Regions from separate parts of the Acinetobacter suaedae genome, predicted to be linked through region 1. Evidence: predicted binding sites of a transcription regulator. Region 1 holds the regulator's gene; the other holds the start of a gene.
The links. The regulator PhoB, encoded in region 1, activates phosphate uptake and scavenging genes when phosphate is short. The targets are predictions, from matches to a motif close to TGTCATNAANCTGTCATAA.
Positions count from the first base shown of each region.

Region 2: a site for PhoB is predicted at 1,706-1,724, ahead of F2A31_RS08215 (porin). Genes of this name have one in related genera too.

Region 1 covers NZ_CP043909.1:91,448-95,656, reverse strand. The annotation lists gene F2A31_RS00450 (SDR family NAD(P)-dependent oxidoreductase) at 1-456, opposite strand, end outside; gene F2A31_RS00445 (TetR/AcrR family transcriptional regulator) at 759-1,436, shown strand; gene phoB (phosphate regulon transcriptional regulator PhoB) at 1,687-2,397, shown strand; gene phoR (phosphate regulon sensor histidine kinase PhoR) at 2,406-3,761, shown strand; gene F2A31_RS00430 (PACE efflux transporter) at 3,827-4,209, opposite strand, start outside.
Region 2 covers NZ_CP043909.1:1,749,970-1,754,178, forward strand. The annotation lists gene F2A31_RS08195 (hypothetical protein) at 1-75, opposite strand, end outside; gene F2A31_RS15895 (putative periplasmic lipoprotein) at 283-495, opposite strand; gene F2A31_RS08205 (YARHG domain-containing protein) at 854-1,123, shown strand; gene F2A31_RS08210 (HIT family protein) at 1,195-1,608, shown strand; gene F2A31_RS08215 (porin) at 1,863-2,951, shown strand; gene F2A31_RS08225 (YidB family protein) at 3,505-4,092, opposite strand.

The DNA of each region.
Region 1 (4,209 bases):
CTGTGTTGGTTGTGAGGTTAAGCCAAAAATACTAGAGATGTTGATGATATGGCCATCTTTAGTTTGTTTAATAAATGGTAGGAATTCTTTAGTACCGTAAACCACGCCCCAAAAGTTAATTCCAACGATCCATTCTAGATCTTCGTAGCTTGCACCTTCTACTGTTGAGCCTAATGCAACACCCGCATTGTTGAAGATCATATTCACTGAGCCATGATCTTGTACGGTATCTTGTGCCCATTGTTTCACCGCATCACGGTTAGAAACATCAAGAACTTTGGTGGTGACAGTAACTGGATACTGTTTAACCAACTCAACAGTCTGTGCCAAACCTTTCTCATTGATATCACTCAATGACAAATGGCAACCTTGTTGAGCCAATAAAAGTGCCAGTTGTTGTCCAATCCCAGAGCCAGCACCTGTGATCGCTGCGACTTTATTTTTAAAGTTTTTCATTGCCTATCCTTTGTATTGCGAATGATTTGCACATATTCGCTCAGATCATGTGCCGTTTAACTTGTAACCAATATAATTTTGACAATACCGGTTGTCAATATAGTACACTATGCTTTTAAGACAAATGGCAAGAACAAACATAATGCTTGTCATAAATGCTCGTTCTAAGATCTGTTGGTATTTGAGTCATACACACGTTACTAGCTCAAGTGACAGAAACAAGACATATTATTTTAAACAGTTTGCAATCTAAGCACTGCTAGACATACGATATATAGACTTTTTTAGGGAACGGTTTTTCGATGACAACTGAGAAGCAAGCCAAGACAAAGAAAAAAAATAGCGAAACCAAAGAACGTCAATTCAAAGGTCTGTCTTTAACTGAACGCAAAGAAGCTCGTCGGGAGAAACTGATCGAGGCGGGTATTGCGACTTACGGGACAAACGGTTTTTTCTCTGTGACTGTTAAAGATGTTTGTAATGAAGCAAAACTCACTGAACGCTATTTTTATGAATCATTTAAAAAAAGTGAAGATTTATTCCAAACTGTTTTTTTGCGTATGATTAGCAAAATGCAAAGTTGTTTGACCCAAGCTGTATTGATGGCAGCACCTGAACCTAAAAATATGGTCACAGCAGGTTTATCTGCCCTACTCAAAACAATTAGAGATGACCCTCGGATGGCACGGATTATTTATATTGATGCGATGCTCGTCCAAGATCTACACAATCAGGCCACCATCCAAGAAACCTTGACCCAATTCGATCGGATTATCCAAGGCTTTGTAATGATTACCATGCCCAATGTACCGCAAACCACAGAAGAAGTGTCTCTAATGGCAACAGGTCTAAATGGCTATGTGACTCATATTATTATTCGTTGGGTCTCTGAAGGCTTCAAGCAACCTTTAGAAGATGTTCTAACTGCTTGTTGTGCTGTGTTTTTATCATTTATTGAAAACACCACACAAAAAAAATAAAATCATTTTACAGTTTTGTGACAATTATGACGATAACAAGACAGTGATGTTAAACAGATGAATTTATTTACTTTAGTCATTTGTGAATTGTCATCAATTAGTCACTCCTCTGCCCCACAATTGTCACAATTTATTGCTAAATTCGACTTTATTTACCCTTTTGCAATGATATTGTCATAATTAATCTTTGTAATAAGCCTGTCATAACAACAAAACGGTTAACCGTTACAGATTTTGAGGGTATTGCGCTGTGAAAGATGACTATATTTTAATTGTCGATGATGAGCTACCGATCCGCGAAATGATCCATACCTCTTTGGATATGGCTGGCTTCCAATGTTTACAAGCTGAGGATGCTAAGCAAGCGCATCAGATTATCGTTGATCAGCGTCCTGCTCTTATCTTGCTGGATTGGATGCTGCCAGGTGGCGTAAGCGGTGTAGATTTGTGCCGTCGTTTGAAACGAGATGAAAACTTAGCAGAGATTCCTGTAATCATGCTCACGGCTCGAGGCGAAGAAGACCATAAGGTTCAAGGTCTCGATGCAGGTGCAGATGACTACATGACCAAACCTTTTTCAACCCGCGAACTGGTTTCACGTATCAAAGCGGTATTGCGTCGTGCCAATGCGCTAAGCGGCGAAAAAGTGATTGATGCCAATGGCTTAATGCTAGATCCTGTAAGTCAACGTGTAAGCTTTGGCAACAGCATTCTCGATATGGGCCCAACTGAATATCGTTTACTCGCCTTCTTTATGACACATCCAGAACGTGCTTATACACGTGCCCAATTACTTGACCAAGTATGGGGAGGAAATGTGTATATTGAAGACCGTACCATTGATGTGCATATTCGTCGTTTGCGCAAAGTGTTAGAGCCTTTTGGTGTCGATCGTTTTGTTCAAACGGTACGAGGCACAGGTTATCGTTTTTCTACACGAGCTGATTTGGCAGCAGGTTAAAACCTTTTATGTATGAACCATATCCCGTCCCTGAGCTGGCGCGCGAACATCAACGTTTTCAATACAGCAGCTTATGGACGTTTGCAAAACAAGATTTAAGACTATTACTATTTTTCTTATTGATTGCAAGCTTAATTGGATTTGGGGTTGGATACTTTTGGAGCTGTATCTTCGTTGCTTTTGTGGTGTTTTTCATCCTACAGCTTCGCTCACTTTATCTCGTCAATGAATGGATCTCTAATCGCCCTTACGATATGCCACCGAATCTGAATGGGATTTGGGGTGCATTATTGTTCAACGTCTATCGTGCTCAACGCCAAGAACGTATTGTACAAGCCGAAATGGTGGGTTTGATTGATCGTGCACAATCATCATTGGTAGCGTTGGCAGAAGCCGTTGTCTTGATTGATGACCAACATCAGCTCGAATGGTGGAATCCAGCCGCAGAAAAATTATTGGGTATCAATCCAATGGATCGCGGGCGTAACTTGCTGTCGATCTTGCGCCAACCCAATTTTATTGAATATTTTAACCATAGTGATCAAGCACCCGATGGCATCCGTCTACAAGCGCAAATGGATGAAGAACGCTATGTGCAAGTCAAAATTACCCGCTTTGGAGGTGAAAGCCGTCTTTTGGTCGCACATGACATCACCCGTATGCATAATCTTGAACAAATGCGTAAGGACTTTGTTGATAATATTTCACATGAGTTACGTACCCCACTGACCGTACTCAGTGGCTATATCGAAACCTTTACTGATCAGGACGATATCACCCCTCGCTGGAAACGTGCTTTTACGCAAATGCAATCACAAACCAAACGTATGAATGCATTGGTTAATGACTTATTGCTCTTGTCCAATCTCGAAAATAATAAAAAAGTTGCAAAAAATCAGATTATTGAGATGGCAAATTTAATGAATCAATTATTTGATGATGCTCGTGCCTACAATCTTGATTATGGTCACACACTCAACTTAGACATTGATAGTCACTGTGATCTGATCGGCTCAGACATGGAAATTGCCAGTGCTTTCAGCAACCTCATTACCAATGCGATTAAATACACGCCCAAAGGTGGCATTATTACCATTGGATGGCATGAGGATGGGGATCAAGCCTATTTTACCGTTCAAGACAATGGCATTGGAATAAATCCGAAACATTTACCTCGTCTAACTGAGCGATTTTATCGGGTGGATAGTGCGCGTAGCCGCCAAACAGGTGGAACGGGTTTAGGCCTTGCAATTGTGAAACACGTATTGATGCAACACGGTGCACATCTCGAAATTAGCTCCAAAGAAAATGAAGGCTCAACTTTTACAGCCGTTTTTCCAAAAGAACGTCTCTATATTGGATAAATGGGCAGTTGAATAACTACAGACAGCCGATCTAAACAAATCGGCTATTTTGATTTGGAATTGAATTAATTATTTACTGTTGCATTCAACTGCTTTGCTTCAAGTAAATGGCTCGGCAAACCAAAAATATGATCAAAGAAATAGTTATACACAAAGGTATAACATGGGATGAGGATCATCAAACTAAAATCCAATAAAAATGCTTTGAGCAAACTGATCTGCATCCACCACGCAATCAATGGAATCAAGATCGTTACCAAAACAATTTGAAACCCGATTGCATGTGCGATCCTTCTTTTCACAGTACGCGTTTTAGAAATTTGTCGTTTTTCCCACATTTCAAAAACATAGTTGTAGAAAAAATTTACCGTCACCGCAATAACTGCGATTAGCACTGATAATGGCCCTGTATGACTCATACTGGTACCAGAAAGCGCTGCCAAAATCA
Region 2 (4,209 bases), 1.7 Mb from region 1:
CATTGAATTCGTTTCTCTGGCAAAAGTAGTAACTGACATTAAAATTGAAATTATTGCGAGTATTAAGTATTTCATTTTATAAAGCTCTTATTCTTTAATTCACATAATTTATCAAACAGTAAAATATAGTCATTACAAAAAAGCTAATGCTTTGTACTACGACCTAGAGCATCGGATTATGAGTCTGCTGCTCTAGGTAACTAAATTTAGCATCTCTTTGACCCTGAACCCTAAAGTTCAAGGGCTATTTTATGTAGAATCTCTAGCTAAAATATGCTTTATTCAGAAGCTTATCGTGTATTTCGTATTCAGATTGGCATGTTCAGATAAGTTATGTACATCCTGATCAGTGATAATGCCATGCTCAGTCATCTTAAAGCTATTGTAAGCTTCATTTTTAGGAACAACTGGAGCTTTATTTATACTTTCATAATTCGAAGATGCGCAGCCAACGAGACCTAATCCCAGTGTATATGCAATTAATAATTTCTTCATAATTCCGTTAATTACTATAAAAGTCACATAATCTAACAAACTATTCCGTGAATGTCTTATGACTAAAATTTATGAGTTCCAACATCAAAACATTAAGCTAGAAGTGTAAAATCGCTTAATTAAATTTTAAAATTTAGAGGTTGGATCAGACAAATCTGTCTAAAAACTAAAGAGTCCACTATATCCAAATTACTTTAAAGTTATTGATATAAAACAATTTTTTCTAAAATTAAGAATAAATTATGGAGTAAAATTACACTCGAATAATACAGTTTTATTGAAATTTCATCAATAAACCTTATATTAGTACATGCGCTAGGTTCAACTTAGTGCTTATTCATAACGAGAGGAATACCTCATGAAGAAGTTTACAGTTGCAGTTTTTGCAAGTTTCGCCGCACTGACAAGTTTCAGTATGCAAGCTTCCGCTTCAGAGCAAGAATGTAAAAAGTTACAAGATAACTATAACCTTATCTATGCATCTAAAGGTTTCTGCTTCAAAGATGCTGATGCGAAAGCAAAATACGGTAATGAAAACTGCCACACAACTAAGCCTAAGTTTTCTGAAAAAGAACAACAACGCTTAGATGAAATCAAAGCACGTCAAAAAGAATTGAATTGTAAATAAGCCTATTCTCTTGATTAACGTCGATAAAAGTTATCGACTTATTCAATGAGAATTATTTTAAAGGACTAATCATGGCATACGATGACCAAAATATTTTTGCAAGAATCCTGCGTGGTGAATTACCAGCGATAAAAGTTTATGAAGATGAACAAGTTCTTGCGTTTATGGATATCATGCCTCAAGCCGATGGTCACACTTTAGTGATTCCAAAGACCCCAGCGGTTACCTTACTAGACCTCCCTGCCGATGCCGCTGCTTATACGATTCAGATCGTGCAGAAAGTTGCTCAGGCGATGGAAAAGGCGCTAGACGTACAAGGCATTGTATTAATGCAACTAAACGGTGCCCCTGCTGGTCAAACTGTACCTCACGTACATTTTCATTTGATCCCAAGTTCAATCCATGAACTAGGTCGTCATGCTGCCCAAATGGGTGATCAAGAAAAGATTAAATCGCTGGCTGAAAAGATCAAAGCTGCGCTTTAAATCTTGATGTCAATAAAACGGAGCTTTGGCTCCGTTTTTTATTTTTGACTATTTGTATAAAAATCAATAATAAAACTAACTCTCACTCTACATTAACCGTCATTAAACTGTCATTTTTCCTTCACTTCTCTGTCACAAAGTTTACCGATACTGCATACAAGTTAGTGAGCTATGTAACTTTTTGTACACCAGCAAACTTATAACAGTAACTAAGGCAACAGCCATTTACAAAAAAGTGTTTTGGAGAAATCTCAATGAAAAAATTGCTTCTTGCTGCTACTGTAGCAACTTTAGCCATGAATGCAGCACAAGCAGCACCTACATTGTATGGTAAGCTCAATGTGACTTTGGACCAAATTGATAAAAATGGCTTTAAAGATGAAAGCGTAACAAAAGTAAATTCTAATGCGTCTCGTATCGGCATTAAAGGTGAAGAAAAATTAACTGAAAACCTTTCTGCTGTTTATTTAATTGAATGGCAAATCAATGCAGATGGTGATGGTGACCAATCTTTCACAAACCGTAATCGCTTTATCGGTCTTAAATCAGAAGGCGTAGGTACTTTAAAAGTAGGTCAATACGACTCTTATTTCAAAACTGCAGCTGGTAATAATCAAGATATTTTTAATGATCACAATGAACTCGATATGACTGCTGTTTTAGCAGGTGAAGATCGTTTAAAAAATGTGATCGGTTTCGAAACTGACAAAAAATTATTAGGTGGGTTGGCTTTCAACGTGATGTTCCAACAAGGTGAAGAGTCATCTAGTACGGAAAATGCAGCTAAAGGCTACAAAGGCAGTCGTGATGGTTTTGGTGATGGCGTTTCAGCATCGATTACTTACGACAATAAAGACTATGGTTTAGCTGCCGCAGTAGCAGGAAACTATGGCATCGCATCTAAATATGGCGCATATGGATTATCTGGTATTTATACAGATGCAATCCGTGTAACAGGTTCACTTGATTTCACGAAATTAGGTTTTGATGGTTTTGTTTTGGGCGCTTTATGGCAAACTGCTCAACCTACAGATGATACTGTGACGACAACCAGTGGTTCTGATGTAACCTCTTATAAAGGTCTACAAGAAGATGCATATGGTGTAACAGCAGCATACAAGATCCCTTCTACTCCGATTAAGTTAAAAGCACAGTATATTTCTGCTACGACAGAGTCGAATGGTCGTGATGATCGTAAACAAGATCTTTATGGTCTAGGTGCTGATTATCAAATCAATAAACAAGCACGTTTCTATGGCGTAGTTGGTCAGCAAAAACGTGATTGGTTAGTGAAAGATGATAAGAAAACAACTATTGGTTTAGGTATGGAATATAACTTCTAATTTGAAGCTTATTTCCTAATCAGTAAAAAAGGGCTTTATGCCCTTTTTTCATTTAGAGAATAGATAAATCGTTGCCACTACATTCATGAAAACAATTGAAATAAATGAATACCATAAAATTTTAAAAAAATGATCCTTTCTTAAAACATAATAAATTAAAAGTATGATCAGCAGTATCGTGGAGAAAAACAGCCAAATTATTCCAAGTAATTGGGAGCTTTCCCAAATATTTTTTTCTACTACAAAATAAACGTCTTTGTATAAAGATGGTATAAATAAAATCGATAAGAGAGATGAAAAGATAAATAACTTTTGTCGGAACTCTTTAATAAAAAAAGCAACAAGTATCAACATCGGTAAAGTGATGACGAAATAGATAAAAAATATTAAAAAGAAGCCAACTCCTGACCCTGCCACACTCATAACATTCCCTAAACCATCTTAGCTTTTGTTCAAAATTTTATTGAAGTATTATCGCCACAATGCAATTATGCATTATTCAAAACCTAAAGCTCATTTGGATATGAGCTTTAGCTTCACAGAGAATAAACAACTATTTTTTTAAAAAACCACCCACTAGATTCAAAACATTTTGAATATCATTATTTGCTTCTTGTGGATTAGTGCCGCTCCCTTGTGGCGTTAGAGAGTCGATCACCTGCGGTAAAACAGAAGCGATCGCACCATAAATCTCCTGTTTAGGTGCTTGAGTCTGCTGAGCAACCTGCTCTACATCTTGATCGTCAAACAAACTCTGCATGTTTTGAGTTGGTATATCTGTATTATTTGGCTGATTAGGATCAACCCAACTTTGTACTTGGTTCGCCAAACCTGCATTTTTTAATTTGTCCAACGCACCTTGCAAACCACCTTGTTTTTGAATCCAACCCAAAATTAGGGGTAAAACGGCTATGAGCAAAGTTTGAGCTGAATTTCCACCTTTAGCACTACTTTGTTGATTACCTCCATTCAACTGGCCAAGCACAGAACCGAGTATTCCGCCCAAACCGCCCTGTTGGTTGGAGTTGCCTTGTTGTCCTAATACAGAGCCAAGAATACTACCAAGTCCACCACTCGATTGTTGCTGACCGCCTAAAGCTTGCTTTGCTAACATCTCAACGATATTGGTTAAATCTGTCATGACACATATGTTCCTTTGGAATATTTATCCAAAAAGCATACGCTGCTTTGAAAGTACAAAACAAAGTTGAATTGTTAATTTTTGCAAGAACTTGCAACACATATTCAATCAGATAAT